DNA from 4 places in the Rhizorhabdus antheiae genome. Region 2 is predicted to be linked to each of the others. Evidence: predicted binding sites of a transcription regulator. Region 2 holds the regulator's gene; each other region holds the start of a gene.
The links. Region 2 encodes LexA, which represses DNA repair genes until DNA is damaged. Its sites were predicted from a motif close to GTTCCNCNCTTGTTCT; they were not measured.
Positions count from the first base shown of each region.

Region 1: the regulator LexA is predicted to act here: its motif matches at 2,351-2,366, upstream of radA (DNA repair protein RadA).
Region 3: the regulator LexA is predicted to act here: its motif matches at 5,792-5,807, upstream of recA (recombinase RecA).
Region 4: the regulator LexA is predicted to act here: its motif matches at 5,650-5,665, upstream of uvrA (excinuclease ABC subunit UvrA).

Region 1 is NZ_JBLTWO010000010.1:10,550-18,338, forward strand. Features, by position in the region: gene ACNI3R_RS16975 (PA0069 family radical SAM protein) at 1-338, opposite strand, end outside; gene ACNI3R_RS16980 (CvpA family protein) at 394-945, opposite strand; gene radA (DNA repair protein RadA) at 958-2,325, opposite strand; gene ACNI3R_RS16990 (GFA family protein) at 2,456-2,926, shown strand; gene ACNI3R_RS16995 (hypothetical protein) at 3,163-3,996, opposite strand; gene ACNI3R_RS17000 (hypothetical protein) at 3,993-4,541, opposite strand; gene ACNI3R_RS17005 (hypothetical protein) at 4,694-4,861, shown strand; gene ACNI3R_RS17010 (patatin-like protein) at 4,888-7,203, shown strand; gene ACNI3R_RS17015 (LapA family protein) at 7,281-7,574, shown strand; gene pyrF (orotidine-5'-phosphate decarboxylase) at 7,580-7,789, shown strand, end outside.
Region 2 is NZ_JBLTWO010000009.1:14,040-21,828, reverse strand. Features, by position in the region: gene ACNI3R_RS16135 (prolyl oligopeptidase family serine peptidase) at 1-574, shown strand, start outside; gene ACNI3R_RS16130 (PilZ domain-containing protein) at 668-988, shown strand; gene trpC (indole-3-glycerol phosphate synthase TrpC) at 1,121-1,915, shown strand; gene moaC (cyclic pyranopterin monophosphate synthase MoaC) at 1,912-2,385, shown strand; gene ACNI3R_RS16115 (molybdopterin molybdotransferase MoeA) at 2,385-3,572, shown strand; gene lexA (transcriptional repressor LexA) at 3,630-4,301, shown strand; gene ACNI3R_RS16105 (VOC family protein) at 4,351-4,722, opposite strand; gene ACNI3R_RS16100 (ComEC/Rec2 family competence protein) at 4,805-6,949, opposite strand; gene ACNI3R_RS16095 (nuclear transport factor 2 family protein) at 6,918-7,364, opposite strand; gene gltX (glutamate--tRNA ligase) at 7,583-7,789, shown strand, end outside.
Region 3 is NZ_JBLTWO010000002.1:630,396-638,184, reverse strand. Features, by position in the region: gene dapA (4-hydroxy-tetrahydrodipicolinate synthase) at 1-37, shown strand, start outside; gene smpB (SsrA-binding protein SmpB) at 172-654, shown strand; gene ACNI3R_RS07380 (DUF2062 domain-containing protein) at 668-1,240, shown strand; gene ACNI3R_RS07375 (M13 family metallopeptidase) at 1,299-3,320, shown strand; gene ACNI3R_RS07370 (hybrid sensor histidine kinase/response regulator) at 3,363-5,771, shown strand; gene recA (recombinase RecA) at 5,881-6,954, shown strand; gene ACNI3R_RS07360 (VOC family protein) at 6,947-7,318, shown strand; gene ACNI3R_RS07355 (glutathione S-transferase family protein) at 7,356-7,789, shown strand, end outside.
Region 4 is NZ_JBLTWO010000004.1:100,397-108,185, reverse strand. Features, by position in the region: gene ACNI3R_RS09765 (hypothetical protein) at 76-537, shown strand; gene ACNI3R_RS09760 (calcium-binding protein) at 583-1,704, opposite strand; gene ACNI3R_RS09755 (SOS response-associated peptidase family protein) at 1,809-2,471, opposite strand; gene uvrA (excinuclease ABC subunit UvrA) at 2,557-5,640, opposite strand; gene ACNI3R_RS09745 (hypothetical protein) at 5,774-5,908, shown strand; gene ACNI3R_RS09740 (cob(I)yrinic acid a,c-diamide adenosyltransferase) at 5,948-6,517, opposite strand; gene ACNI3R_RS09735 (twin transmembrane helix small protein) at 6,531-6,755, opposite strand; gene efp (elongation factor P) at 6,962-7,525, shown strand; gene ACNI3R_RS09725 (inositol monophosphatase family protein) at 7,648-7,789, shown strand, end outside.

The DNA of each region.
Region 1 (7,789 bases), on a different contig from region 2:
AAGAGCTTGGTCTCGAAGTCGAGCCCGGGCGACAGATTGTGATAGGCGTGGGTCGGTCGCGCGAAGCAATAGATGCAGCCATGCTCGCAGCCGCGATAGGGATTGATCGATCGATCGAACGGAATGTCAGGCGACCGATTGTGCGTGATGATCGTCCGGGGCTTCTCCAGCGTCACCTCGGTCCGCAGCACCGGGCCCTCGCCGTCGATGCTTTCGCGCGCATCGAGCCAGTCTCCGTCGCTCTCACGAGCCCGATCGTCGAAGCGCCCGCTCAGGCCGCCACTGGCGGCGCCGCGCCCGTGGACGGGCGGTGGCAGCGGTTTCGACGAGTCGGGCATGGATAGAACATAACAAGAACATGCAGCACCGCAAGCGCTGCGCGCCGCTTGGGTCTTATTGCGTGGCTTTGGAGGCGGTCTTGTCGTCGCCGATCAAGCCGCCGGCTTTGCGCCGATGGCCGACCCAGTCGACGATCGCGCGCCCGGTGGCGTTGAGCAGGGGGTGGGTGCGCGAGTTGCGCATCCAGCCGGGCCGCTCCGACGAGGCACCGTAGAGCGTGTCATAGCCGAGGTTGATCAGCAGATAGGCGAGCGTGACGATGATCAGCCCCTTAAGTGCGCCGAAGCCGAAGCCCAGCACGCGGTCGAGCGGCCCCAGCACCGAGGTCCGCATCCGCTGCCCCAGCGAGGCACCAACCAGCTTGCCGCCAGCATAGACGATCAGGAAGATCAGCACGAAGGCGAGCACGCTCGCCCCGCTGGAATTGCCGACGAATCCCATCGCCATCTTGGTCGCAGGCGCGTGGAACAGCTTGAGCGCGAAGATCGCGGCGACCCAGGAGAAGAGCGAGATCACCTCGGACACGAAGCCGCGCAGCACGCCGAACAGCCCCCCGCCGAAGATAGCGAGCAGGACGATGATGTCGAGGCCGGTCAATCCATACATAGGCCCGGCTTGCTACCGGCGGCCGAGGATATGGTCAACGAGCGCGCCGAGGCTCGAAAAGCTCTCCTGCCGCATTGCCTTGCCCGGCGGATCCTTGGCCGCAGGCGCCCAGGCCTGGGTGAAACCGAGCTTGGCCGCTTCCTTCAGCCGCAGCGGCGCATGCGCCACGCTGCGCACTTCTCCGGACAGGGCGATTTCGCCGAACAGCACGCAGTCGATCGGCACCGGTCGTTCGGCCAGCGCCGACACCAGCGCGGCCGCGACCGCCAGATCGGCGGCGGGATCGGACACGCGGTAGCCGCCCGCGATGTTGAGATAGACTTCGGCGGTCGAGAAGCTCAGCCCGCAGCGCGCCTCGAGCACCGCCAATATCATTGCCAGCCGACCCGAATCCCATCCGACCACCGCCCGGCGCGGGGTCGCCCCGCTCTGCAGCCGCACGGTCAGCGCCTGGATCTCGACCAGCACCGGCCGGGTCCCCTCCATCGCCGGGAAGACGGTGGCCCCGCTCACCCCCTCCCCGCGCGCCGTCAGGAACAGCGCGCTGGGATTGGCGACCTCGCTCAGCCCCTCCTCCGCCATCGCGAACACGCCAATCTCATCGGTGCCGCCGAAGCGGTTCTTCACTGCGCGCAGGATGCGATATTGATGGCTGCGCTCGCCCTCGAAGCTCAGCACCGTGTCGACCATATGCTCAAGCACGCGCGGGCCGGCGATCGAGCCGTCCTTGGTGACATGGCCGACCAGCACGATGGCGGTGCCGCGCTCCTTGGCGAAGCGGATCAGTTCCTGCGCGGAGGCGCGCACCTGGCTGACCGTGCCCGGCGCGCCTTCGATCTGGTCGCTGTGCATCGTCTGGATCGAGTCGATCACGAGCAGCGACGGCGGCGCCTGCTCCATCGTGGTCAGGATGTCGCGCACCGAGGTCGCCGAGGCCAGCTGCACCGGCGACTGGCCGAGGCCGAGGCGGCGCGCGCGCAGCCGCACCTGATCGGCCGCTTCCTCACCAGAAATATAGGCGACCGGCTGCCCCGCCATCGCCATCCGCGCTGCCGCCTGCAGCAGCAGAGTCGACTTGCCGATGCCCGGATCACCGCCGATCAGCGTCGCCGAACCCGGCACGATCCCACCGCCCATCGCACGGTCGAACTCGGCGATGCCGGTGCTCCAGCGCTTGGGCAGCGGGATATCGGCGTCGAGCCCGACCATCTGGATCGCCCGCCCGCCCGTCCGAAGGTCATGCTTGGCCGAGAAGACCGTCGCCTTGCTGCTCTCCTCGACCAGGCTGTTCCACTCGCCGCAGTCGGCGCACTGCCCCTGCCAGCGCGTCGCCACGCTGCCACAGGCCTGACAGACATAACGCTTCTGCGGCTTCGCCATCGATCGGGGGAGTCCTCTTGAATATCGAACAAAAGGGGTACATCATCCCCACCATCATGACAAGCAAGGTGCGGGCAGGGACAGGCTTCGGCTTCGCACGGATGGCAGCGGGTGCGAAAGGCTACACACTATGGCGAGTTCTGGAGGATGTCAGTGTGGCGCAGTGCGCTTCCGCGTCGAGAGCCTTCTGGACGACGCCCATATTTGCCACTGCCGGATGTGTCAGAAAGCAACGGGCGGGCTCTTTGGGCCTTATGTCGGGGCTCGGCTCGACGCAGTGACGTGGACTCGTGGACAGCCAAGCCATTTCCAGAGTTCGAACAAGGTGCGCCGGGGCTTCTGTCGGGAGTGCGGAACGCCGCTCACCTTTGAATTTGGGGGAACCCACATCAGTTTCGCGATCGGCGCCTTCGACGAGCCGCGACTGATAGAACTGAGCGAGCAACTTGCCTCGCCCGAGCGTGTTGCCAACTTCCAAGCCTTAGCCAATTTGCCGGAGCATCCAATCGATGAGCCAAGGGCGGCTGCTCATCTGGCGAGCATCGTCTCCTTCCAACATCCGGACTTCGACACCAGCGATTGGCCGTCTGGACGGAAATGAAGGGCATTCGCTGCGAACGCGCAACCATGACTGCATCGCAGGCAAGCCGTCTGAGAAATTGGGCAATAATGAACAAGCCGCCATCAGCATGACAAGCGATCCCCGCGAAGAACGAGCGAGCGCGCAGCTCGCCGCACTGCTGACGCGCGGCGAACGGCGAACGGCGAACGGCGGCTGCCACTAAACGTCTATCGACCGCTCTTTGGAAGAGGAGATACGCGGTGCCATGGAGACCATCAGCGGGCTGCCGCAGCCTGTGCGGGATTCAGATCGACGACTTTGCCATGATCATAAGCCAGCACCCCCGGTATTGGCGCCAATCGATTGACGTTTACCGCGTGTCGATCGTGAAATGGGCCAATTGCCCGAAATCGAGCATTCTCTACAGGAAATGTGCGTAGAACCTCGGGTGTAGGCTCGCCATTTTTAGGCGGAACCAGCGCTTGTCCCATGATCCAACCGTAACGGAACATCGACGGTCCAACATTCGATTCAAGTTGGGTCAGCGGGGATTGTTTGTGTACCTTATCGGCATAAAGCGTACCGATATTGACTATTACTCCAGGGCGAGCATCGAAGGCCACGGTTCCCAAGCAATTGCATGTGATTAGCGCGCGGCCGCCGACAGAAACTCCATAAACAACATACTCCCCGGCCGGAACCTCCAACAAGAACGTTCGAAGCTCTGCGCCATCGACGAGGAACCTGTCAGTATGCGTCGAAAAGCTGTTGTCCGGGCCGTCATAGTCGAAAGAGAATTCGTCTATCGTTGGAACCGGTTCGCCCTTAGCCTTCTTATGCAAATCAGGTAGCGCTGCTTCGTAGGCCACCTTTCGAGCAGACAGCCACGCTTCGGTTTCTGCCAGACTAGGCACCCTTACGAATGTGTTTTCGATGCCAAGCATGCCTGACTTTGCCCGACTCGATCGGAAAAGAAGATAGGCTTTGGAAGGATCGAGGGCCACCGGCACTGCGCGCAATTCGATAACGCCCTTTGCTTCGCGTGCGGGAAGCGCCACCGGGGAGGTGCTCGCAAGAAGTGCAAGCGCAATGGTTATCCACTTAGTCATTGATCGATGATTTCTGGCTGCGAAGGCTTGGGCCCTATGGCCACCTTAGCCTGCATGGCAACTGCGAGAGCGTTTTTGGGATCGTTCAATGTGTCCCAGATGGCTTCGGTCACAGCGTATCTAACATATCCACGTAGTTCCAGGCAGCGACGCGATATGGTCGCATCTTGTCCTCGTTGCATTTTCGGCGCGACGATACTTTCGATTCCGGCCCCTATGAGGCCATACTGATGGGGAAATTGGGCAACCCTTTCATCAGGCTTTGGCGCTGCAATCCACGGCGTAAATCCTGGCAGAGCGCGCCCCATTCCGGCCGGAAGAAAGCTACGGCATTCAGCAATATCTGAGTAGGCCGTTTCAAAATCTACCGATGGATTATGGAAGACGAAGAATTTGTATCCATTGGATATAACCTTCGGATCACTCGTGGAAATATCCGGAACTTCGATACTCCCAGGATCAGGCAATCGAGGGTTATCAGCAGCTAACGCTGCCGCAGACACAAGCGGCATTGAGCCGATAAAGCTGATGACGATTAATCTCAAATACAAAGCATCACCTCGCCAATTTGCCTGATCGCCTGATCAACCACAAAAATGTGCAATGCGCCAGTGACCTTACGCTGCTTGGCCGAGCCGGAGATGTGAAGACACGTACTTGAACGCTCGAACAAAAGGAGTACGTAATCCCCACGGTCATGACAAGCGATCCCCGCGAAGAACGAGCGAGAGCCCGGCTCGCAGCACTGCTGACGCGCGGCGAACGGCGAATGCCCGATCCGGACGAGCAGGCGCGGCAGCGCGCCTGGGATCGGGCGACCGAGCAGGAGCGGCGGCGGATGCTCAAGGATTGCGGCTGGCTCTGATCCCCGCCAGCCGCTAAACCGCTGTCATGCGGGAGAAGGAATTGCGGCTCGCGCTGGTCTGCTATGGCGGAGTCAGCCTTGCCGTCTACATGCATGGGATCACGAAGGAGCTGTGGCGCCTCGTCCGCGCCAGCCGTGCCTTCCACGACGGAGCAGCCAGCGCGCTCGGCAGTGAGGCCATCTATCGCAACATCCTCGAACGCATCCAGGCCGAAAAGGGCCTGCGCCTGCGCGTGCTGATCGACATCATCGCCGGCGCCAGTGCGGGCGGGATGAACGGCGTCTTTCTCGGCCATGCGATCTCGACCGGGCAATCGCTCGAGCCGCTGACCGAATTGTGGCTCGACAAGGCCGACGTCGACATATTGCTCGATCCCGATGCGCGCCCGCTGTCGCGCTTCTCCAAGATCTGGGCGGTGCCCATCGCCTGGATGCTCGCCCGGCGACGCGGCGGTGCGGTCGAGCGCACCGTCGCGCCCGAGACCCGCGCGGAAGTGCGCCGCAAGCTGTCCGGCTTCGTGCGGGCGCGCTGGTTCAATCCGCCCTTCGGCGGCCCTACCTTCTCGCACCTGATCCTCGACGCCTTCGATGCCATGGCGAAGAGCCAGGCGGGTCCTCCCCTGCTGCCGCCGCGCCAGCCGCTCGACGTCTCGGTCACAATCACCGACTTTCACGGCCATAATCAGCGCCTGCGCCTGCACAGCCCCGAGCAGGCGGAAGAGCGCGAGCACCGGCTGACCATCGGCTTCACCGACCGCGGCTTCGATGGACGCAAGCTGGCCGATCCGGCTGAGCTGACCTTCGCCGCGCGCGCGACCGCCAGCTTTCCCGGCGCCTTCCCGCCGTTCAACGTCGCCGAGCTCGACACGGTGCTGAAGGCGCGCAAGCGCGACTGGCCGGGCCGCGAGGCCTTTCTCCACCGCATCTTCCCGCGCGCCGCCGTCAGCGGCAGCCCCGAGGATCTGGTGCTGATCGACGGGTCGGTCCTCGCCAACGCGCCCTTCCGCCCGGCGATCGAGGCGCTGCGCAACCGGCCCGCGCGCCGCGAGGTCGACCGGCGCTTCCTCTATCTCGATCCCACCGCCAATGTGCAGGCGCCGCCCGAGCGGCACAGCGACGGCATCGTCCGGCTGCCGGGCTTCTTCTCCACCATCTTCGGCGCCATCTCGACCATCCCGCGCGAGCAGCCGATCCGCGAGAATCTGGAACTGATCGAGCAACGTTCGGTGCGGATCGCCCAGACGCGCCGGATCATCGAGGCGATCCGCCCAGAAGTGGATGCAGCGGTCGATTCCGCGATGGGGCGTCAGCTGTTGATCTATCGCCCCAGCGCCGAGCGGATCGGCCTGTGGCGGCAACGCGCCCATGCTCAGGCCGCCCGCCAGGCGGGGTTCGCCTATGCTGGCTATGGCCAGCTGAAGCTCACGACGATCGTCGAGGAACTGGCGTCGACGATCGCCCTGCTCGCCGAGATCGAGGAGTCGAGCGAGCAACTGGGCATTCGCCGGACGCTCTCGGCGCTGCTCGCCGAACGCGGTTTCGAGGAACCCGACGCGCTGCGCGGCGGCGACACCAGCGATGCGATCGTCGCCTTCTTCCGCCAGCATGATCTGGGTTTTCGCATAAGGCGGCTGCGCTTCCTCGCCGATCGCCTGACCGAGATCGAGAGCGCGCATGGCGGCCGCGACCATGTGGGCGTACAGGCGGCACGCGATGCCATCTATGCGTCGCTCGCCCCCTATCTGGCGCTGCAGATGCGCGATCATTATGAGCCGCCGGTCGTCGCCGCAGCGCGCCGCTTCGCCGAGGATCCGGAGACGGCCCTGTCGAGTATCGCCTCCATTCGCGATCTGGAAAGCCTCGACGTCGAGACCGACCGGGCGATCGCGGCGGTGCTGCCCCGGCTCGACCGGCGCGATCGCCGGGCGCTGCTGCTCGCCTATCTCGGCTTCGGCTTCTACGATCTGGCCACCCTGTCGCTGATCCGGGCGCAGGGTGCGCAAGAATTTCATTCGATCCAGGTCGACCGCATTTCGCCCGACGATGCGGGCTCGATCCGGCAGGGCGGCGCCACCGCCACGCTCAAGGGGATCGAGCTCAACCTGTTCGGCGCCTTCTTCTGCCGCGCCTATCGCGAGAATGACTATCTGTGGGGCCGGCTCCACGGAGCCGAGCGCATGATCGACGTGCTGATGTCGACCCTGCCCGAGGATCGCGGATTTACGGACGAAGAGGTCCGGCATCTCAAGCGCAGCCTGTTCCACGCGATCTTGGATGAGGAGCGCGCGCGGTTGAGTGCGATCGGTCCGCAGATCGCAGAGATCGAGCGCGAGATCGGCTGAGCGCGGCCGGTTGTGAGACACCGCGCGCGCCACTTCCATGGGTTGACCGCGTCGCATCGCTGGGGGACAAGCGACGCATGCATTTTCTGAAGACCTTGTTCTGGGTGATCCTCGCCGTCGTCGCGGCGGTGTTCGCGTCGCGGAACTGGACGGCGGTCTCGATCACCCTCTGGGCTGGTCTGACCGCCGACGTGAAATTGCCCGTTCTCCTGCTGATGGGCGCGCTGATCGGCTTCCTGCCGACCTTCGTCGTCCACCGGGCGCGGATCTGGCGGCTCAACCGGCGCATCGACACACTCGAACGCAATAGCGCCTTGGCGGCGCCGATCGTCCCGGCTACGGCGCTGCCGCACACGCCCCTGACGGAATAACCAGCATGAGCCGCAGCCCGATCTACGTCGCCATCGACACGCCCGACATCGTCAAGGCGAAGGACATCGCGGCGAAGGTCCGCCACCATGTCGGCGGCATCAAGCTCGGCCTGGAATTCTTCAGCGCCCACGGCCAGGCCGGTGTGCGGGAGATGGCGGCGCTCGATCTGCCGATTTTCCTCGACCTCAAGCTCCACGACATCCCCAACACCGTC
Region 2 (7,789 bases):
GTGGCACAAGGGCGGACAGAAGGAAACCAAGCCCAATACGTGGCGCGACCTGATCGACACCTGCGAGACGCTGATCCGCGACAAGCTGACCAGCCCCCGGCATCTGGCGATTTCGGGCACCTCCGCCGGTGGCATCACCGTCGGTCGCGCCATGACCGAGCGGCCCGATCTGTTCGCGGCGGTGATCTCCAATGTCGGCTGGGCCAATCCGATCCGCTACACCGCCGAACAGAATGTATCGGACATCGATGAATGGGGGCCGATGGTCGACGCGAAGAGCTTCCGGATCATGTACGACATGGACAGCTATCAGGCGGTGCGCGACGGCACGCCTTATCCCGCCCTCCTCTGCATCACCGGCGCGACCGACCCGCGTGTGGCGCCGTGGCACATGGCGAAGTTCGCCGCCCGGGTGCAGGCCGCCACGAGCAGCGGCAACCCCGTGCTGCTGCGCGTTGACTTCGATGCGGGGCATGGCGTGGGATCGACCCGGGCGCAATCGGACGCACTGGCGGCAGACAGCTATGCCTTCGTCTTGTGGCGAACCGGCGCGAAAGCCTTTCAGCCCCGCTGAAGAGCCGAGCGGCAACCGCGCGACTCGGACGGTCTTTACGCATTCATAATCAACGGCATGTTAGCCATGTTTCCCGGATCGAGAGGGAAATCGATGCTTTCTGCCGAAGTCACCGTCATCAAACCGTCGCGCCGCCGGGAAGAGAGACTGCCGGCCGACATCCGCGCCCGCTATGGCGCCTCGGGCAATCCCGAACGCGCGCTGTGCCGGATCATCGACGTCTCCAAACATGGCGCGCGGCTCGAAGTCTATTGCGACCTGCCGCTGTCCACCAGCATCACCCTCAAGCTGCCCAACAGCGAGGCGCTGGCCGCGCGGGTGGTCTGGTCCAAGGATTTCGAAGCCGGATGCCGGTTCAACGAACCGCTGTCGGACGACGAACTGGAGTTCATCTTCCGCAAGGGAAACGCCTGACGCTGTCCCCCACCCGGCGATCGTCGGGCCGCTAACCCGTCGGCGCCGACCGGACAAGGGAGGACGGCGCGCCCCCTTTCCCGCTCGGCCCATGCTGGACCCGCACTGCGTCCGGGGCTATGCCGCGCGACGATGAGCAACAAGCTGACCGAGATTTGCGACGTCAAGCGCGCGCTGGTGGCGCAGCGCAAGTCCGCGATCGCCTTTTCCGACCTTTCCGACCGAGCACGCGCCGCTTCGGCTCCGCGCGGTTTCCGCGCCGCACTCGACGCGAAGGTCGCCGCCGGCGGCTATGGCCTGATCGCCGAGATCAAGAAGGCATCTCCGTCCAAGGGCCTGATCCGCGCCGATTTCGATCCGCCCGCCCATGCGCGCGCCTATCAGGAGGCCGGCGCTGCCTGCCTCTCGGTGCTGACCGACGAACCTTATTTCCAGGGCCATGACGACTATCTGGTTCAGGCGCGCGCAGCCTGTGCCCTGCCCGCGCTGCGCAAGGATTTCATGGTCGACCCGTGGCAGGTGACCGAGGCCCGCGCACTGGGTGCCGATGCGATCCTGATCATCGTCGCGGCGTTGTCCGACGCGCAGATGGTCGAGATCGAGGACGCCGCGCTCGATTGGGGCATGGACGTGCTGGTCGAAGTCCACGACGCCGAGGAGTTGGAGCGCGCGACGGCCCTTCGTTCGCGGCTGATCGGGGTCAACAACCGCGACCTGCGCGACTTCACCGTCGACTTCGCGCGGACCTATGAACTGGTCGGCCGCGCGCCCGCCGGCTGCACCTTCGTCGCCGAGAGCGGCCTGGGCTCGAAGGCCGATCTCGACGCGATGGCAGAGCATGGCGTGCGCTGCTTCCTGGTCGGCGAGAGCCTCATGCGAGAGGCCGACGTCGCGGCTGCCACCCGCCGCCTGCTCACCGGCGCATGAGCGGCGGGCTCACCCATCTCGACAAGGACGGCGCGGCCCGCATGGTCGACGTCTCGGCCAAGGCCGAAACCCGGCGCGAGGCCGTTGCCGAAGGCCGCATCCTGATCGCAGCGGATGCGCTGGAGGCGATCCGGGTGGGCGCGGTCAAGAAGGGCGACGTGCTCGCGGTGGCCCGCGTTGCCGGCATCATGGCGGCGAAGAAGACCGCCGATCTGATCCCGCTCTGCCATCCGCTGCCGATCACCGGCGTGACGCTCGACCTGGCCATCGAAACCGACGGCATCCGTGCCACTGCCACGGTCGGCACGACCTATGGCACCGGCGTGGAGATGGAGGCGCTGACCGCCGTCTCGGTCGCACTGCTGACGATCTACGACATGGCAAAGGCGCTCGATCGCGGCATGCGCATCGCCGACGTGCGGCTGCTGGCGAAGAGCGGCGGCCGGTCGGGCGACTGGACGGCCGACTGATGGCGCTGATACCGGTCGCGGAAGCCCAGGCGCGCATGCTCGCGCTACGCGGCCCGCTGTCCGAGGAGAGCGTCCCGCTCATCGATGCCCTGGGCCGCTACGCCGCGCAGGACGTCTTCGCGCGCCGTACCCAGCCGGCGATGGATCTGTCGGCGATGGATGGCTATGCGATCCGCTTCGCCGAACGACCGGGGCCCTGGACCGTCATCGGCGAAAGCGCGGCCGGCGGCGGGCTGGACCGTGCGCTGGAGCCGGGCGAGGCCGCCCGTATCTTCACCGGCGCCCCTGTGCCCGCCGGCGCGGACACGATCCTCATCCAGGAAGAAGCGACACGCGACGGCGATCGGCTGACCATGACGGGCGAAGGGCCGCCCGCGATTGGCGCGCACATCCGGCCAGCCGGCGGCGATTTCCGAGACGGCTCGCCGCTGCTCGCCCGGGGCAGCGCGATCGGCCCGGCGGCAATCGCGCTGGCGGCGAGCGGGGGCCACGGAAACCTGCCCGTGCGGCGGCTCCCCCGGATCGGGCTGCTCTCGACCGGCAACGAGCTGGTGCCGGCCGGTGAGCCGACGCCAGGCGCGCTTCTGCCCGCCTCCAACGGCCCGATGCTCGCCGCGCTGCTCGGCCGCAGTGCCTGCACCGTGACCGACCATGGCATCGTCCGCGACGACCTCGACGCCATCGCCACCGCCTTTGCGCGGATGACGGGCGAAAGCGACATCATCCTGACGACCGGCGGCGCATCGGTCGGCGATCATGATCTGGTGCTCCCGGCGCTGAAACAGGCTGGCGCGACCATCGATTTCTGGCGGGTCCGGATGAAGCCGGGCAAGCCTGTGATGATCGGCACGCTGGGCGATGCGATCATACTGGGCCTGCCCGGCAATCCGGTGTCGGCCTTCGTCACCGCGATGCTGTTCGCCAAGCCGCTGATCGCCCACCTTCTGGGCGCCGCCCACCCCGTGCCTACACCGATCACTGCGCGCCTTACGGCCCCCCTTCCGGCGACCGGCAACCGCGCCGAATATGTCCGCGCGCGCTGGGCGGGGGGCGGCGTGGAACCGCTGTCGGGACAGGACAGCGCGGGGCTCGCGGCGCTGGTGCAGGCGGAGTTGCTGATCGTCCGCGAGGCGGAGGCGGAAGCCCTCCCGGCGGGTGTGGAAGTCGAAGTGCTGCCCCTCGCTTGACAAGATTCCTGCGGTTGCCTAAATGTTCCCCGTCCGTTCCCGATGGGGTCAAAGACCATGCTCACGCGCAAGCAACATGAACTGCTCTGCTTCATCCAGGAGCGCCTCTCGGCGACCGGGGTCTCACCTTCGTTCGAGGAGATGAAGGAAGCGCTGGAGCTCAAGTCCAAGTCGGGCGTCCACCGCCTCATCAGCGCGCTCGAGGAACGCAATTTCATCCGCCGCCTGCCCAACCGCGCCCGTGCGCTCGAGGTGCTGCGCGTTCCGGAAATGACGGGCAAGGTCGCCGCATCCGCGACCAAGGCGAAGGCGGCAGCGCCCGCCATCGTGCCGCAGGCCGCGAACGAGAATGTGCTCGAGATACCGTTGCACGGCCGGATCGCCGCCGGCCTTCCGATCGAAGCGATGGAGGGGCAGAGTTCGCTCTCGGTTCCCGCCGCGCTGTTGGGGCCGGGCGAACATTATGCGCTGGAAGTGTCCGGGGACTCGATGGTCGAGGCCGGCATCCTCGATGGCGACTATGCGCTGATCCGCCGCGCCGAGACCGCGCGTGACGGCGAAATCGTCGTGGCGCTGATCGCCGACCATGAGGCGACGCTGAAATATTTCCGGCGCGAGGGCGGCATGGTCCGCCTCGATCCGGCGAACCGCTCTTATGATCCGCAGCGCTATCGCCCCGATCAGGTGCAGATCCAGGGCAAGCTCGCAGGGCTTCTGCGGCGCTATTGATCCGATCGGCAGGCCCGGCCCCGTCGAGGAGCCGGGCGCCGACCGGCGCTCAGCCGAATTTGCAGGCCGAGAATTTGTTGCCGTCGAGATCGCGGAAATAGGACATGTAGAAGCCGGGGCCGCGCTCGCCCGGCGCACCCTCGTCGGCACCGCCCAGCGCGAGCGCCCTGGCGTGGAAGGCATCGACCGCCTCGCGGCTTTCCAGCTCGAACGCGATCATCGTGCCGTTTCCGGCCGTCGCATCCTTGCCGTCGAACGGCCGGACCAGGCCCAGCATCGGGGCCCCATCCTTGCCGAACACCGCGCCGCCGCTCGGATGGTCGAACATCTTGGTCGCGCCCTGCGTGGCCAGCAGGTCGGTGTAGAAGGCGAGCGCCTTTTCCATGTCGTTCGTGCCGACGGTGACGTAGCGCAATTCCATCATCTCTCTCCCTATGTTCGATCGCGCGGTTGATAGGGCGATCCCTATCGCCTGCCAATGCCGGCCATCCTCGCTCCGAGGCTCATCGGTCGAACCTCACCCAGGGATGATGCCCCGCCTCGGCCGCGACGGTGGCGACCCCGCCTCGGTCGAGGTCGATCGCGATGCCGCCGGTGCGCGCGAGCAGGCGGCGGTCGATCGTCAACCAGCGCGCGCGACAGCCGCGCGGCAGGCGGCGGTCGCTGATCACGATGTCGGCGGTGGCGCAGATCCGGGTGAAGCGCGCCCAGTCGAGCCGATAAGGGCTGCGCGTCGCCGCGATGCGCCACCGCCGTCCGCCACGCGCGATCTCGGTCACGCACAGGTCGGTCGAGCAGCGCGCCTGCATCAGCGCGTCGACCGGCAGGGCTTCGCCATCATGCCCCGCCGCCTCGCCGAGCATGCCGCGCACATAATCGCCCGCCCTCTCGCGCAGCAGCGCGACGCGGCCGTCGCCGAGAACGAAGGCGACATGCCGCCCGTCCCCGGTGATGAGCAGATCCGGCGCAGGCGCCGTGAGGGCGAGAAGCGTCCCGAGGGTGCAGGGCAGCAGCCCCCAGCGCCGCCAGCCGGTCCGCCACAATGCGAGCCACAGCCCGCCGACGATGAACAGCCCGAAGGCCAGACGCCCCATGGTCGGCAGCATCGTCACCGCGCCAGGCGCCTCGGCCACAGTGCGGGCGAGCCAGAGCAGGCCCGACAGCGCCTGCCCCGTCATCCACCAGAAGGGCGCACCGAGGCCGACCGCATCGAACAGCAGCGCCAGCGCCTCGGCCGGCATGATCAGGAAGGTGGTCAGCGGAATGGCAACGATATTGGCGAGCGCGCCATAGAGACCCGACTTGTGGAAATGGAACAGCGCGATCGGGGCGAGCGCGACCTCGATCACGAGGCCCGACAGCAGCAGCAGCGCGAGTCCGCGCCCGCGCCGGACGAACCAGGCCTCCTCGCGCGGGGCGGCGAAGGCGCGTATCCGGGGATGGTCGAGCAGGGCGACCAGCGCGGTGACGGCAGCGAAGCTCAGCTGGAAGCTCGGCCCGGCAATCGCCTCGGGCCAGAGGAGCAGCACCACCAGCGCGCCCGTCGCGACCAGCCGCAAGGTGATCGCTTCGCGCCCCATCGCGATCCCGGCGAGCACGAGCAGCGCCGCGATGCAGGAGCGGATCGTCGGCACCTGCGCGCCCGACAATAATGTATAGACAATGCCGGCAAGTGCCCCCGCCCCGGCCGCGATCAGCAGCAAGGGCGCCCGCAATGCCAGCGCCGGGCTGAGCGCCAGCAGGCGCAGCGTGAGCAACATCACCCCGCCGACCACGGCCGAGACGTGCAAGCCCGAGACCGACAGCAGATGCGCGAGGCCCGCGCGGCGCAAGGCTTCGGCATCCTCCTCGGCGATCGCGCCCTGGTCGCCGGTCGCGAGCGAGGCGGCCACCCCGCCCTCGCTTCCCGGCAGCCGCGCCTCGATATGGCGCGACAGCGCCGCGCGCCGGTCGGCGAGCCAGCCCAGCCAGCCAGCCTCGCTTCCTTGCGTCACCACGGGCTTGTCGAGTGCCTTGCCGGTCGTGCCGAGCCCCTGGAACCAGGCGGTTCGCGCGAAGTCCTGCGCGCCGGGCACGGGCGGAGGCGCGGGCGGCATCAGCCGGGCGCGCACGACGATGCGGTCCCCCACCGACAGACGCTCGTCGACCTGGGTCTCGTCGATGTTGAGGCGCAGGCGCGACGGCAGCGGCGCGGCGACCTGCTCCACCGTTACCCGCACGATCTCGCGCGCGGGCAGGCGTTCGACCGCGACGACCCGCCCCGCGACCAGCGCCACCATCGGCCGGTCGATGCGCGGCGAGGCGACCCAGTCGGCCCTTGCCCAGATCAGCACGACGCCGAGGAGGGCGACGACGCCGCCCACCGCCATCATCCGGCCGATCCGCGCTCCCAGGCCGACCGCACATCCCGCCAGCGCAAACGCCGCAAAGCCCGCCATCGCCGCGAACCAGGCGAAGCGATCGGGCAGCACCATCCAGGCGGCGATGCCCGCGCCGAGCGCGACCGGCAGCCACAGCGCGATCTGGTCGCGCTCCGCCTCCAGCCGCCGCTCGATCGCGGCGAGCGGGTTCAGCCCGCGCAGCGCCGCGCGCAGGCCGCCTGCACCCGCCGCAGGGTCAGAAGAGGAGAGGATCGTCGAGCGGCTCACCGACGTCGATCGCCTTGCCGAACAGCCGCGCCTCGGCCTGGACGGTGTCGAAAAACTCCCACAGTTCGACGATCTGGTCGCCCTCGACGCGGAAGACCTGGCAATAGGTCTGCTCGTAGCGTTCGCCGTCGAGCGTCTCGGCGCCGCCCTCCATCATGCCGACGACGATCGGCGGATCGACCGCGAAGATGCGGTAGCGGCGGCCGAGATTGACCTTGCCCGGCACGAGGTTCGCCATGACCTTGGGGAAGGTCTCCTCGAACAGCTGGCGCTTGCCGTTGCAGCGGCCCGACACCGCCGTCCGCCCTGCCACGTTGAGCACGACATCGTCGTGCATCGTCGCGGCGAATCCTTCGACGTCCATGCGCCCGAGGCAATCGTACCAGCGCTCCACCACGCCTCGGATATTCGTCATGCGCCCCGCCTCCCCGTGCGATCCTCTCGGGACAAAGGTCTATGCCGCGCGCACGGGGCCGGCAAGCGCAGGCAATTGCCGCAAAGCGGTACTTTTGTACGGTCCACGGCGCCCTATTTGCGCTTTGAGCATCGTCAGCCAAATTGACCGGCTCGCAAAATGCTTTAGGGGGCGCTGCACAGTCGCGGGCCTTCGCCCCGCAATCGGAGAATCGGCGCTTGAGCGCACAGACGGACACAACTGCGGTCGTCACCCGCTTCGCCCCCTCGCCCACGGGATTCCTCCACATAGGCGGCGCCCGCACCGCCCTGTTCAACTGGCTGTTCGCGCGCCACCATGGCGGCCAATTCCTGCTGCGGATCGAGGATACCGACCGCGCGCGCTCGACGCAGCCCGCGATCGACGCCATTTTGGACGGGATGCGG
Region 3 (7,789 bases), on a different contig from region 2:
GGTCGACGCGGCGCTGCGGCACGCGGGCGCATTGTAAGGCCGGGGCGGCTTCGGGAACAGCTTGCGGCCGGGCTTCGTATGCCTACTTTACAACGACGACACGCCGGTTGTTCCGGCCGGCGCGGTCGTCTTCCTCGATAAGGCCCGCCGTTCGCGGGTAGAATGAGATTTATGGCCCGACCGCGTCCTGTAGAGTTCGAGAAGAAGAAGGTGGTCGCCGAGAACCGGCGGGCGCGCTTCGACTATTTTCTGGACGAGTTTTTCGAGGCCGGCGTCGCGCTGACGGGCACCGAGGTCAAATCGCTCCGCTTCGGCGAGGGATCGATCGCGGAGAGCTATGCCGAGGTGAAGGACGGCCAGGTGTGGCTGGTCAATTCGAACGTACCCGAGTTCAGCCATGGCAACCGTTTCAACCATGAGCCCAAGCGTCCGCGCAAGTTGCTGCTGCATGAACGCGAGATCGAGAAGATGCGCAACGCCGTGTCGCGCGAGGGCATGACGCTGATCCCGCTGTCGATCTATTTCAACGGTCGTGGGCGGGCGAAGGTCGAACTGGCGCTGGCCAAGGGCAAGAAACTTCACGACAAGCGCGATACCGAAAAGGCGCGCGACTGGAAGCGCGAGCAGCAGCGCCTGCTGCGCGATCGCGGCTGAGGGCGGGCGGGGGATGTTCGACCGAATCGGCAATTGGTGGCGGAAGAACGCGCCGACGCGGGAATCGCTCGAACAGGTGCGGTGGCTGCAGCCATTTGCGCACCGCATCCTTGAACCTTCGCTCTGGCGCTTTACCCGCCGCTCGGTTCCGCGCGGCGTCGCGCTCGGCCTGATCGTCGGGATCTTCCTGATGATCCCCGGTATCCAGATCATCGGAGCGGCGCTGCTCGCATTGCCATGCCGAGCGAACGTCCCGATCGCGGTTGCCATGACCTTTTTGAGCAACCCGGCGACGACGCCCTTCATCCTCTATTTGTCGATCGTCATCGGCAACCGCTTCGTTCATTCCTCGGCCGATGTCGGCACGGTTATGGTGATGATCAATCAGGGCGCGACCTTGGCCGACTGGTTCGCCTGGCTTGCCTCGTCGGCGGCGCCCGCACTGGTGACCGGCCTGTTCGTGATCTCGGTCGTGGCGGCGGCGATCGGTTATCTGCTGTCGGGATGCATCTGGACCGCGTGGGTCGCCCATAAGTGGAAGCAGCGCGAGCGTCATCGTGACGAGGCTGCCCCCCTCGAGGTTTGATCCTGACATTCTTGATGGTAAGCCTCCCGTCATAGTCAGATCATACACCGAGGTTTTCATGAAACGCTTTGCAATCGCGCTAGTCGCCGGCTCCGTGCTGGCAGGGGCCCCTTATGCCGTCTGGGCGGCGGATGCTGGCAAGCCGGCCTATGGCAGTTTCGGCTTCGACACCCAGGGCATGGACAAGACGGTCAAGCCTGGCGACGATTTCTACGCCTTCGCCAATGGCAGCTGGACGAAGGCTACGCCGATCCCCGCAGACCGCTCCAATTACGGTATGTTCACGGTGCTCGACGAACTTTCGATGAGTCGCAGCCGCGCCATATTGGACAAGGCGGCGGAGCGGCCGGGTTCGCGGATCGGCGATCTCTATGCCAGTTTCATGGACGAGAAGGCGGTCGAGGCCGCCGGCATCACCCCCTTGAAACCCATGCTCGACTCGATCGCGTCGCTGCCCGACAAGTCTGCCGTCGCCGCCAAGATGGGCGATCTCGTCCGCCAGGGGATATCCTCGCCCTTCGCTGCCTATGTCGATCAGGACGACAAGAATCCCGATGCCTATATCGCCATGCTGCGGCAGGGCGGGCTCGGCATGCCCGACCGCGATTATTATCTGAAGGACGACGCGGCGCTGACCAAGACGCGTGGCGAATATCAGGCCTATCTGGCCCGGCTGCTGAGTCTGGCCGGGGAGCAGCAGGCGGAAGAGCGCGCCGCGCGGATCGTGGCGTTCGAGGCCGACCTCGCGCGGGTCCACTGGACCAAGGTGGACTCGCGGGACAGCACCAAGACCTACAACAAATGGAGCCGCGCCGATTTCGACGCGAATGCGGCGGGCTTCGACTGGGACGCCTATCTGAAGGCCGCCGGCCTCGACCAGCAGCAGCAATTCCTGGTGGGCCAGCCCAGTGCCTTTGCCGGCACTGCCAAGGCCGTCGAGGCGGCTCCGCTGGGGGTGCTCAAGGACTATCTGCTCGTCACGGCGCTGAACGCCTATGCGCCCTATCTGTCAAAGCCGTTCGTCGATGCCGAGTTCGGCTTCAATCAGACGGTGCTTTCGGGGACCCCGGAGAACAGCGACCGCTGGAAGCGCGGCGTGACCCTGGTCAAGAATCTGGTCGGCGAGGATCTGGGGCAGGAATATGTGAAGCTGCATTTCACCCCGGAGACCAAGGCCGCTGCGGACGAACTGGTGCGCAACGTCATCGCCGCCATGGGCCGGCGGATCGATGCGCTCAGCTGGATGTCGCCGGAAACCAAAGTGAAGGCGCGCGCCAAGCTGGCGGCCTTTACCCCGAAGATCGGCTATCCGAGCAAATGGCGCGATTATTCGGCGCTCAAGATCGACCGAAGCGACCTCGTCGGCAATGCGATGCGCGGCAATGCCTTCGAATGGCAGCATAATCTCGACAAGCTCGGCAAGCCGATCGATCGGACCGAGTGGCATATGACGCCGATGGAGATCAACGCCTACGCCAATTTCGGGATGAACGAGATCGTCTTCCCAGCGGCTATCCTGCAGCCGCCTTTCTTCGATCCGAATGCCGATCCGGCGATAAACTATGGCGGGATCGGCGCTGTCATCGGTCATGAGATCAGCCATCACTTCGATGACCAGGGCGCCAAATATGATATGCATGGGCGGCTGTCGGACTGGTGGACCGAAGAGGACGTCAAGAAGTTCGCGGCGCTCACCGACCGGATCGTCAAGCAATATGACGCCTATGAACCTTTGCCGGGCCTGCATGTCCAGGGCGCGCTGACGCAGGGCGAGAATATTGCCGACCTTGCCGGCCTGACGGTGGCGCATGAGGCCTATCTGATGTCGCTCGGCGGCAAGCCTGCTCCGGTGATCGACGGCTATACCGGCGATCAGCGCTTCTACCTCGGCTGGGCCCAGGTCTGGCGGCGCAGCTATCGCGAGGCCAATCTGCGGCAGCGGCTGCTGACCGACCCGCATTCGCCGTCGATCCAGCGCGCCTGGGTCGTCCGCAACCTCGATCCTTTCTACTCGGCCTATAAGGTTCAGCCCGGCGAACGACTCTATCTGTCGCCGCAGGATCGCGTCAGGATCTGGTAAGCGCCGCTTGACGGCGGACAAGGGGCAGGGGAACTAGGCGGCATGTCGACCTTGTATCCCGCCAAGCCCATTTCCGCCGGCACAGGCCGCTTCATGTTCAACGCGCTGCTGCTGTTGCTGACGGCGGTTGCGTCGTTGGGCATGGCCGGAATGATCTGGGGCGCGACCGACGATCTGATGATCGCGGGCCTGTTCATGCTCGCTTTCTGTCTGGGCATCGGCATGATCCTGTTCGTGGCGATGCTGCGGTCGCAGATCCACGTGCGCCCGATGCGGCATATCGACGTGTCGCTGCTGCGTGGGATCGTCGAGGACGGCGACGCGGGCATTGCCGTGACCGGTGGGCGTGGCGAACTGATCTGCGCCAATGGCCAGTTCGAAAGCTGGTTCGGCGGATTGCCGACGCCCCCGGCGCTGCCGCTGGATGAGGACGCCCGAAAGCAACTGGCCGCCGCCGCTGTGGCCGCCCGGCGTGACGGGCACGCGCAGATCGCCAATCTGGCAAGCGACCGAGGGTTGATCGACGTCGTCGTTCGTCGGGCCGGCAGCACCGACGACCATCTCGTCTGGCGCTTCCGCCGGTCCGGACGGTTCGACATGATCGGCGACGTCATGCGCCTGCTGACCAGCGATGTAGGACGCCGCGTCGGCAGTTCGGGCGTGATGGCTGCGCTCGTCGACGGCAATGGTATCGGGCTGGTCGCGAACAAGGTGTTTCTGCGCCGCGCCCTGGGGTCGGCCGAGGCGCCTTCGTCCGGTTGGGCCTTCGCCGATCTGCTCCGCAGCGACGGCGACGTTATCCGCCTCGCCGCAGAGCCGGCTTCGGCCGATCCGATCCGGCTGATCCAGATCCCGCTGGGCGATCAGGGGACGATGAAGGCCACGTTGTTCCTGATGCTCGACGATGCGTCGGCGGCGGGCGACAATCGCAGCTATGCGACGGGCGATCTGCACGCGCTGCTCGGCATGTTGCCGATCGGTCTCGCGCTGGCGGAGCGCGACGGGCGGGTGGCGTTCATGAATTCGGCTTTCCGCCGTGCCGCAGGGCTCGGCCCGGATGCCACGGTCGTCTATCCGAGCGATTTGGTGGTCGAGGAGGACAAGGCGGCGGTTTCGGACGCGGTGCGCCGTTTCTCGGCCGGGCGCGGTTCGGCGAGCGACCTGTCGGTCCGTCTCAAGGCCCGCTCGGAGGAGAATGTCTCGCTGACCATAGCGGCGGCCAAGGGACTGGGCGCCACGGCCTCCGTGCTGCTCAGTCTGAAGGACAATAGCGAGGAGTCGAAGCTCAAGCGGCAGGTCGCCCAGGCGATGAAGATGCAGGCGGTCGGCCAGCTCGCCGGCGGCGTCGCGCATGACTTCAACAATATCCTCACCGCGATCATCGGCCATTGCGATCTGATGTCGATGCGCCACATTCCGGGCGACAGCGACTATGACGATATCCAGCAGATCAAGCAGAATTCGAACCGCGCGGCCGCACTGACCCGCCAGCTGCTGGCCTTCTCGCGCCAACAGACGCTGCGCCCGCAGATATTGCAGATCCCCGACATCATCTCGGAAATCAGCAACCTGCTCAAGCGACTGCTCGGCGAGACGATCCGCCTCGAGGTCAGCCATGGGCGCAACCTCGGCACCGTCCGTGCCGACCCCGGGCAGCTCGAACAGGTGATCGTCAATCTCGCGGTCAATGCGAGGGATGCCATGCCCGAGGGCGGGGCCCTCTCGATCCAGACCTATGCGGTGTCGCAGGCCGACGTCCGCGCGCTGGGTATCGAGATTATGCCTGTCACCGAATATACCGCGCTCCGCGTGACCGACACCGGCACCGGCATTCCGACGGACAATCTCAACAAGATCTTCGAACCCTTCTTCACGACCAAGGAGGTGGGCAAGGGCACTGGTCTCGGCCTGTCGACGGTGTACGGCATCGTCAAACAGACCGGCGGTTTCATCTTCGCCGAGAGCGAGATCGGGCGGGGGACCAGCTTCGTCATCTACCTTCCGGTACATCAGGCGCCCGCCGGGACGGCCGCGCCAAGGGCGGCCGTGAAGGAAGTCAGCACGGAATTGTGGGGCACCGGCACGATTCTGCTCGTCGAAGACGAGGCCATGGTGCGCGCGGTGGCCGAACGGGCGCTGGTCCGGCAGGGTTACAAGATCCTCACCGCGACCAATGGCGAGGAGGGGCTGGAGGTCCTCGAGGACCGCATGCAGCAGATCGATCTCGTGATCTCCGACGTGGTGATGCCGACGATGGACGGTCCGACCATGGCGCGCGCGGCGCGCGCGAAGCGGCCCGATCTGCCGATCATCTTCATGTCCGGCTATGCCGAGGAGCAACTCCGCAAATCGATCGACATCGACAATATCGGCTTCCTCCCCAAGCCCTTCTCCGTCCAGCAGATCTGCCAGGCGGCGCGCGAGGCGCTGGCCGATCATGTGCGAGGCTAGGGCTGGAACAAAATAAGAAAGTTCTTCTCTTGTTCTCATGGAACATCTGCGGTACGTAACTTCCAGTTTGAGGTTTCGGATGGCCCGCTCTACGAGGGGAGAACGCACAATGTCGGCGCAGTTGAAGCTCATCGGATCCGAAAAGGAAGCAGCTAATATGGACAGGCAGAAGGCCCTTGAAGCCGCGCTGGCGCAGATCGATCGCGCCTTCGGCAAGGGCTCGGCGATGAAGCTCGGCAGTCGCGAGACGATGCAGATCGAGGCGGTTTCGACCGGCTCGCTCGGCCTCGATATCGCGCTGGGCATCGGCGGCCTTCCGCGGGGCCGCATCGTCGAGATCTTCGGGCCGGAAAGCTCGGGCAAGACGACGCTCGCGCTTCATGCGATCGCCGAGGCGCAGAAGGCCGGTGGTACGGCCGCCTTCATCGACGCCGAACATGCGCTCGATCCCGTCTATGCCAAGAAGCTTGGCGTCAACATCGACGAACTGGTCGTCTCGCAGCCGGATACCGGCGAGCAGGCGCTCGAGATCACCGATACGCTGGTGCGCTCCAATGCGATCGACGTGCTGGTGATCGATTCGGTCGCCGCGCTGGTTCCGCGGGCGGAGATCGAAGGTGAGATGGGTGACAGCCATGTCGGTCTGCAGGCGCGGCTGATGAGCCAGGCGCTGCGCAAGATCACCGGTTCGATCAGCCGGTCGCGCTGCCTTGTCATCTTCATCAACCAGATCCGCATGAAGATCGGCGTGATGTATGGTTCGCCCGAGACGACGACGGGTGGCAACGCACTGAAATTCTACGCATCGGTGCGTCTCGACATCCGTCGCACCGGCGCGATCAAGGACCGCGAGGACGTCGTCGGCAACACGACCCGCGTCAAGGTGGTGAAGAACAAGGTCGCCCCGCCGTTCAAGCAGGTCGAGTTCGACATCATGTATGGCGAAGGCGTGTCGAAGGTGGGCGAGCTGCTCGATCTCGGCGTCAAGGCCGGATTGGTCGAGAAGTCGGGCGCCTGGTTCAGCTATGACTCGATCCGCATCGGGCAGGGTCGCGAAAATTCGAAAAATTATCTGCGCGAAAATCCCGAACTCGCGGCGAAGCTCGAAGCGGCCATTCGCGGCAATGCCGAGGATGTCGGCGAGGCGCTGATGGCCGGCCCGTCCGAAGACGACGATGTCTGATCGCGCGCCAACCGCGCGGCTGAACTATGTCGAGCTCCCGACGGCCGATGTCGCGGCGAGCCGGCAGTTTTTCGAGGCGGCCTTCGGCTGGTCCCTGACCGTCTTCGGTCCGGCTTATGCCGGTACCGTCGCGGCGGGAGCAGGGGGCACCAGCGATCTGGGTCTGAACGGCCATGGCGAGGATGCGCCCTCCGCTCCCTTGCCCATCATTGAGGCAGACGATCTCGAAGCCAGCCTTGCTGCCGTGCAAGGCGCGGGCGGGGTGGTGACAAGGCCGATCTTTGCCTTTCCGGGCGGGCGGCGCTTTCACTTCCGGGAGCCTTCCGGTAATGAAATGGCGGTCTATGTGAACGAGCCGGGCTGACGGGGGCGGAGCCGGTTTTCATCGCCGGAGCCGTATCTTGACCATCATCGTCCACCATCTCGAAAATTCGCGGTCCCAGAGGGTTCTCTGGATGCTCGAGGAGCTTGGCCTCGCTTATGAGGTCAAGCGTTACGAACGCGATCGCAAGACGATGCTGGCGCCGCCCGAGTTGAAGGCCGTCCATCCGCTCGGCAAATCCCCCGTCGTCGAGCATGACGGCCGCATCGTGGCCGAGACCGCGACGATCCTCGAATATCTCGTGGCGCTGGCAGGGGGGCAACTCGGTCCGCCCGAGGACGCCGATGGCGCGCTGCGCTGGCGCTATTTCCTCGACTATGCCGAGGGTTCGCTGATGCCACCGCTGCTGCTCAAGCTGGTCATCGACCGCATGGGGCCCTTTGGCTGGCCGGCACGCAAGATCGTCACCGGCATGGCGATGACCCATATCGACTATGTCGAAAGCGAGCTGGT
Region 4 (7,789 bases), on a different contig from region 2:
CACCGGGTCTGTATCCGACTCGGTCGCTCAGCCATTTTCCCTCGCGACGTCAGTCTGTTGCGAGGGCGTTGGCATATGGAACGACCGGACCGCGAAGCATTCGACCTGCGGCATCCCGTTGCCGGGCGCTGGCTCGATATCGGCGCACAGGCCGGCAGCGTGACGATCGACGACCTCCAGGGCCTGTGGACTTTGCGCTTCGGTGCCTTTGGCTGTCGTGACGACGAAACGCGCGGCGGGGTCGTTCACGTCGAGGCCGACCGCATGGCGGGCGGCGACGGCCATGTCATCTTCCACGGCGGCTTTCGGCTCGACGGCACCACCTTGCAGGCATCGCTGACGATCGTGCGCCACGGCTTCGGCGGCGGCTATCAGCGGATGTTCGGAACCAATGATCCGATCTTCCGGCTGGACGTTGTCGCCGAGGCGATAAGCCCCGACCTGTTCGAAGGCCGCATCGAGCGCCGCGTCGGCCCCGACATCCGGGTCGTCATGCGCCGCTTCGAACCGATGACGCAGCGCAGCCAGATCGTTTGAACGTGCCCACTCCTTCGTGACAGGAGTGGATATAAGCCGCGAGCCTCAGATGAAATCGTCGAAGGCGAGCGACGCGCTCACGAACGACGCGCCCAGCGCGATGGCCGCGTTGACGCCGCCGCCGCCGTCCTGCGACCAGAACAGAACCGCATCATTGGCGCCGCTCAGCCGGATCAGTGCGACCTCGTGAACTCCGGCGCGCTGATCGAACAGCGACTGGGCGAGCGCCTGCGCCTCGGCGAGCGAGGTCGAGACGCTGCCCTCCAGGATCGCTTCGGGACGAAAGCCGAGTGACAGGGCATCATCGACCGTCGAAAGATCGACTATTCGGTCGATCGCCTGGAGGTCGGCCCCGATCGTTGCGCTGTCGGGCCCGAACAGGAAGACGTCGCGGCCGCTGCCGCCTTCCAGCCGGTCGACGCCGCGATCGCCCATGATCAGGTCGTCGCCATCGCCGCCCTGGACCGTGTCGTCATCCTGCCCACCGCGCAGCGCGTCATTGCCGGCACCGCCCTGGACCAAATCCTTGCCGCGATTGCCGTTGATGACGTCATGCCCTGCGCCACCCAGGATGCTGTCGTCGTCGGCACCGCCCTGAATCCGGTCCGATCCGCTGCCGCCGTCGATCGTGTCGCGCCCGGCATTGCCCTGCAGATAATCCGAACCGCCGCCGCCGTTGAGCAGATCCCCGCCGTCAGCCCCTCCGCTGGGCGACTGGCCGTAGATATGGTCGTTGCCGTTGCCACCGGTGAGCGTGTCGCTGTCACCGCCGCCCATGATGACATTGTGACCGAAGACGTCGCGGACGACGTCGGCGAGGCCGCCGCCGCGATAATCGTCATTGCCGGCCAGCAGCAGGCTCAGCGGATCATTTGGCGCGTAGGTGAGCAGATAGAAGAGCGAGGCGTTGACCGAGAAGCCGCTCGCCTCGAACAGGACGGTCGACCCCTGGGTGAAGCGAAAGCCGGTGATGGCGCCGCTGATCGGCTCGCCAAAGCCGTTGTAGCGAACGCCGGTGCCCGTGAAGGCATAGCGATAGCCGTCGACATCGATCGCCAGCAGGTTGCTCGTCTGGGTCACGATGACCGAATCGAAATCGGTCAGCCGGTCGAAATTGAACAGGTCCATGCGCAGGCGCCCGGCGGCCGGTGCGGTGATGATCGCCATGTCGCTTTCCCCTGATGATGGGCAGCAGGTGCCGTCAGCTTCGGGACGGGGTCAAGCGCGAGGGGACTGCAAAATGATCGAAAATGGACCCTATCTGCCTGGGCCTAGAGCAAACGCGGTTCTCCCGCCGGCTCGACGCTCAGCGTGCCGCCGGGCGTGGGGCGCAGCAGCGCCTGCGCCGGTGCCGACCCGTCGAGCCAGCCGGCCCAATCCGCACGGTCGAGCAACACCACCTGCCGGCTGTGATAGGGCGCTATGTCGGGGCCGGGCTCGCAGGTGAGCAGGGTGAAGGCTTCGCCGGCCGGATCGGGGATGGCGGGATCGCTCTTCCACAGGCCGGCGATCGCGAACCAGTCGCGCGCGTTCCAGCGGAACAGCCATTTGTCCTTGCGCTTCGCGCGCGGATCGGCGGGCGCGGTGAACTCGTAGAATCCGTCGACCGGGACCAGGCAGCGGCCCTGCCGCGCCGAATTGCGAAAATCGCGTCCCTCGCTGCGGTAGTTGTAGACCGGCTTGCCCGAGGCCCCCGGCCAGCTCCATCGCCGGGTGACCAGTTCGGCGGCCAGCGCCATGTCGGGAGCCTCGTACGCCGCTTGGGTGGACGCATCGCGCGCGGCGCGGATGATCACCGTCCGGTCCGTGATCCGCACGCTCGGCAACGGCGCCATGTTCGGCACCCCTTCGCTGAAGCGCAGCGGGATGCGCAACTCGGCGAAATCCTGTCGTATCAGGCCCAGCTCGATCCGGCGGGCCACCTCGTTGCACATGCGCCGTCACGCTCCGGGTGGGTCGGTCGGGAAGGTGGGGTGAGGAGCGGGACGGGGCAAGTCTCTGCGATGCGCGCCGGGAAACCTACTCAGCCGCCACCTGCGCACCCGCCTCCAGCAGCGGCTTCAGATAATGGCCGGTATAGCTGCGCGGCTCCTTCGCGACCTTCTCCGGCGTCCCCTCCGCGACGATCTCGCCGCCCCGGACGCCGCCTTCGGGGCCCAGGTCGATGATCCAGTCGGCGGTCTTGATGACCTCCAGATTATGTTCGATCACCACCACCGTATTGCCCTGCTCGACCAGCGCGTGGAGTACTTCGAGCAGCTTGCGGACGTCCTCGAAGTGCAGGCCGGTCGTCGGCTCGTCGAGGATGTAGAGGGTGTTGCCGGTCGACCGGCGCGACAATTCCTTGGCCAGTTTGACGCGCTGCGCTTCGCCGCCCGACAGCGTCGTCGCCTGCTGCCCGACCTTGACATAGCCGAGGCCGACCTCGGCCAGCATCGCCATCTTGTCGCGGATCGGGGGCACCGCCTTGAAGAACTCGACCGCATCCTCGACCGTCATGTCGAGCACGTCGGCGATCGACTTGCCCTTGAACTTCACCTCCAGCGTCTCGCGATTATAGCGCGCGCCGTGGCACACGTCGCACGTAACGTAGACGTCGGGCAGGAAGTGCATCTCGATCTTGAGCACGCCGTCGCCCTGGCAGGCCTCGCAGCGTCCGCCCTTGACGTTGAAGCTGAAACGCCCCGGCTTGTAGCCGCGCGCCTCGCTCTCGGGCAGGCCGGCGAACCAGTCGCGGATATTGGTGAAGGCGCCGGTGTAGGTCGCCGGGTTCGAGCGCGGGGTGCGGCCGATCGGCGACTGGTCGATGTCGATCACCTTGTCGCAATGGTCGAGGCCGCTGATCTTGTCGTGCGCGCCGGCCACGACCCGTGCCCCGTTCAACTGGCGGGCGGCCGAAGCGTAGAGCGTGTCGATCGTGAAGCTCGATTTGCCCGATCCCGACACACCGGTGATGCAGGTGAAGGTGCCCAGCGGAATGGATGAGGTGACGTTCTTCAGATTGTTGGCGCGCGCGCCGTGGACGGTCAGCTTCTTGCCATTGCCCTTGCGCCGCTTCTTCGGAACGTCGACCATCCGCCGGCCCGACAGATAGGCCCCCGTCAGGCTGTCCTCATGCGCGAGGATCTGGTCGAGCGTGCCCGAGGCGACGACCTCGCCGCCATGGACGCCGGCACCCGGCCCCATGTCGAGAATATAGTCGGCGGTGCGGATCGCGTCCTCGTCATGCTCGACCACGATCACGGTGTTGCCGAGGTCGCGCAGACGCCGCAGCGTGATCAGCAACCGGTCATTGTCGCGCTGGTGGAGGCCGATCGACGGCTCGTCGAGCACGTAGAGCACACCCGACAGGCCCGAGCCGATCTGCGAGGCGAGGCGAATGCGCTGGCTCTCGCCGCCCGACAGCGTGCCCGAGGTGCGATCGAGGTTGAGATAGTCGAGCCCGACATTGTCGAGGAAGCCCAGCCGCTCGACGATCTCCTTGAGGATGCGCTCGGCGATCGCGCGCTGTTGCTCGTTGAGATGGTTGGGCATGTCGCGGAAGAAGGCGAGGGCGGGGCCGACCGCGCGCCGCGTCGACATCGAGATGTCCTCGCCCGCGATCTTCACCGCCAGCGCCTCGGGCTTGAGGCGGGCGCCGCCGCAGACCTCGCAAGGGGCTGCGCTCTGATATTTGGACAGTTCCTCGCGCATCCAGGCGCTCTCGGTCGCCAGCATGCGGCGCTCGAGATTGTGGATCACCCCCTCGAACGGCTTCTGGACGTCGTAGCTCTTGCGCCCGTCGATGAAGGTCAGGGTGATGGCCTTGCCCTTGGTGCCGTAGAGGACCGCGTCGCGATGCTCCTGCGGCAGCTCGTTCCAGGGCGTCTCGAGCTTGAAGCCATAAGCGCGCGCGACCGAGCTCAGCACCTGCATATAATAAGGGCTGGGCGGGTTCGACTTGGCCCAGGGCACGACCGCGCCCTGCTTGATCGACAGCGCCTCGTTGGGGACGACCAGCTGCGGATCGAAATAGAGCTTTTCGCCGAGGCCGTCGCAGGCCGGGCAGGCGCCCTGTGGCGCGTTGAACGAGAAAAGGCGGGGCTCGATCTCGGCGATGGTGAAGCCCGAGACGGGGCAGGCGAACTTCTCGGAGAAGGTGATGCGGTTGGCGGGGATGCCCGTCTTCTTCATGCCGCCAGTGGTCTTGCCGGCGGCATCGGCGAGCGCCTCGCCATATTGGAAGGCGACGGGCATTTCGCGGACGGCTGCCCCTCCACCAGCCTGCGGCTGGTCCCCCTCCCCGTGCCGGGGAGGATTGCCTGCTCCCTGATCCTCCCCGGAACGGGGAGGGGGACCGGCGAAGCCGGTGGAGGGGCGTTGTACGGTCGCCTCGGCCACGGTCGTGTCGACCAGATCGGCAAAGGCCAGGCCATCAGCCAGGCGCAGCGCCGTTTCGAGGCTCTGCGCCAGCCGGGTCTCGATGCCTTCGCGGACGACGAGGCGGTCGACCACCACCTCGATGTCGTGCTTGTACTTCTTGTCGAGCGCCGGGGCGTTCTCGATCTCGTAATTCTCGCCGTCGATGCGGACGCGGCTGAAGCCGGCCCTCTGCCATTCGGCCAGTTCCTTGCGATACTCGCCCTTGCGGCCACGCACGACCGGGGCGAGCAGCAGGAAGCGCGTGCCCTCCTTCAACTGCAGGATGCGGTCGACCATCTGGCTGATCGTCTGCGCGGCGATCGGCAGGCCGGTCGCGGGCGAATAGGGCACGCCGACGCGCGCCCATAGCAGGCGCATATAGTCGTAGATCTCGGTCACCGTCGCAACGGTCGAGCGGGGGTTGCGGCTGGTCGTCTTCTGTTCGATCGAGATGGCCGGGGACAGGCCCTCGATATGATCGACGTCGGGTTTCTGCATCAACTCCAGGAATTGGCGAGCATAGGCCGACAGGCTCTCGACATAGCGCCGCTGGCCCTCGGCATAGATGGTGTCGAAGGCAAGGCTGGACTTGCCCGATCCCGACAGGCCGGTGATCACGATCAGCTTGTCGCGCGGCAGGTCGACGTCGACGCCCTTGAGATTATGTTCGCGCGCGCCGCGCACCGAGATATGTGTGAGCATGTCGGGAATGTTCCAGATTTGTTCGCCGCGCGCAAGGCGGTCCGTCGGCCGCCGATGTGGGCAGTGGTTAAGCGTTTCTCAACCCTCTATCGCCTAGAAGGGGCACGGCTTTCCGTTGGTGGAGGACGTTGCGATGCTTGGTCTGATCAGTCGCCGGGAGCTTGTGCAGTCGCTCCTGATCGCTCTGGTCTTCATGTCGGTGGGATTCATCCTGCTCGACCGGATGATCGGCGATCCCGACGCGATGGAGGCGGTTTCGCACGTCTGACCGGCGCGGTCGTCCGCGCCGCCGGGCGTGCGGTCCCGTTCAGCGGGTCGCCCCCGGCTTCCACAATATGTCGCCCGATCCCGCCAGATTGATCCAGCGGGCCAGCACGAACAGATGATCGGACAGGCGGTTCACATAGGCCATGCCGACCGGGTTGAGCCCCGCGTCGCGATCCGCCGCGACGGCGGACCGCTCGGCCCGCCGGCAGATCGCCCGCGCCAGATGGATCGCGGCCGCCGCCGGATGGCCGCCGGGCAGGATGAAGCTGCGCAGCGGCTCCAGCGCCTCGTTCATCTCGTCGATCTCGGTCTCGAGCCGCTCGACCTGCGATTCGACGATGCGGAGCACCATCTCGGACGGGGCGAAGTCGGGGCCCGGCGTGGCGAAATCGGCGCCGAGGTCGAACAGCTCGTTCTGGATCCGCGACAGCTTCGCGCCGGCCGCCTCCGGCATATCGTGGGTCAGGGCGACGCCGATCGCCGAGTTCAGCTCGTCGACGTCGCCGATCGCTGCCATGCGCGGCGCGCATTTGGGCAGGCGCGATCCGTCGACGAGGCCCGTTTCGCCCGCATCACCCGTGCGGGTGTAGATTCTGTTCAGCCTGACCATGGGAGTGGGCGGCTCAGGACCGGCTCATCATCAGCAGCAGGATGACCAGGATCACCGCGATCGCCTGAAAGGCGATGCGCATCCGCATCATCTTGTTCTGCTGCAGGCCCGATCGGCTGACCGTTCCTGCCTTGAGGTCTTCCTCCGTCGTCTTGAGGAAGGCGATGATTCCCCGCACCAGTGCGACGACCGTGGCGATCACCGCGAGCAGGATGAGGATGAAGAAGACTGTATTCATCCGCATGATGTAGCGCGATCGGCAGGGCAGGTGAACCGCAATGTACCGCGCCGTCGGGCATCTTCCCTTTCGTTCACTTCGTCCCGGCCCCTCGAAGCCTGACGACCGCTGCCGGGAAGCCCCGGATAATGGACTCGCCTTGCCCTTTTCCGGCGCTGCGGCTATGGCCGCGCCGGCTCTTTCAAATCCTCAGTCTCAGGTGAACCATGAAGATCAGCGGCGTGGACATCCGTCCCGGCAACATCATCGAATATGAAGGCGGCATCTGGCGCGCCGTCAAGATCCAGCATACGCAGCCCGGCAAGGGCGGCGCCTATATGCAGGTCGAGATGAAGAATCTGATCGACGGGCGCAAGAACAACGTCCGTTTCCGCTCCGCCGAGACGGTCGAGCGCGTTCGCCTCGACACCAAGGATTTCCAGTTCCTGTTCGCCGAGGGCGAGGACCTGACCTTCATGGACAAGGATAGCTACGAGCAGATCACGCTTCCGCGCGATCTGCTCGGCGATGCCGCCGCCTTCCTCAACGACGGCATGGACGTCGTCATGGAACTCTACGACGAGCGCCCGATCTCGGTGCAGCTGCCCGACACCGTCGAGGCACTGATCGTCGAGGCCGATGCCGTGGTGAAGGGGCAGACCGCCTCGTCCAGCTACAAGCCCGCGCTGCTCGAGAACGGCGTCCGCGTGATGGTGCCGCCGCACATCGCCAGCGGCACCCGTATCGTCGTCGACGTCTACAGCCAGGAATATGTCCGCCGCGCGGACTGATCCTGCCTGATCGCGCGGCCGGTCTCCGGGCCGGCCCGCCTGTATCGGCCCCTCCCCGAATGTCGGCGGGCCCCTGTATCGCGTAGTCAGTGCCGCCCGGCCGGCACGAACGGAGAAGTATCTTGGTCAGCCATTCCGGCCTCATCACCGTCATGGACCGCGCCGCGCGCAAGGCCGCGCCACGCCTGCGCCGCGACTTCAACGAGGTCCAGCAGCTGCAGGTAAGCCGCAAGGGCCCGGCCGACTTCGTGTCGATGGCCGACC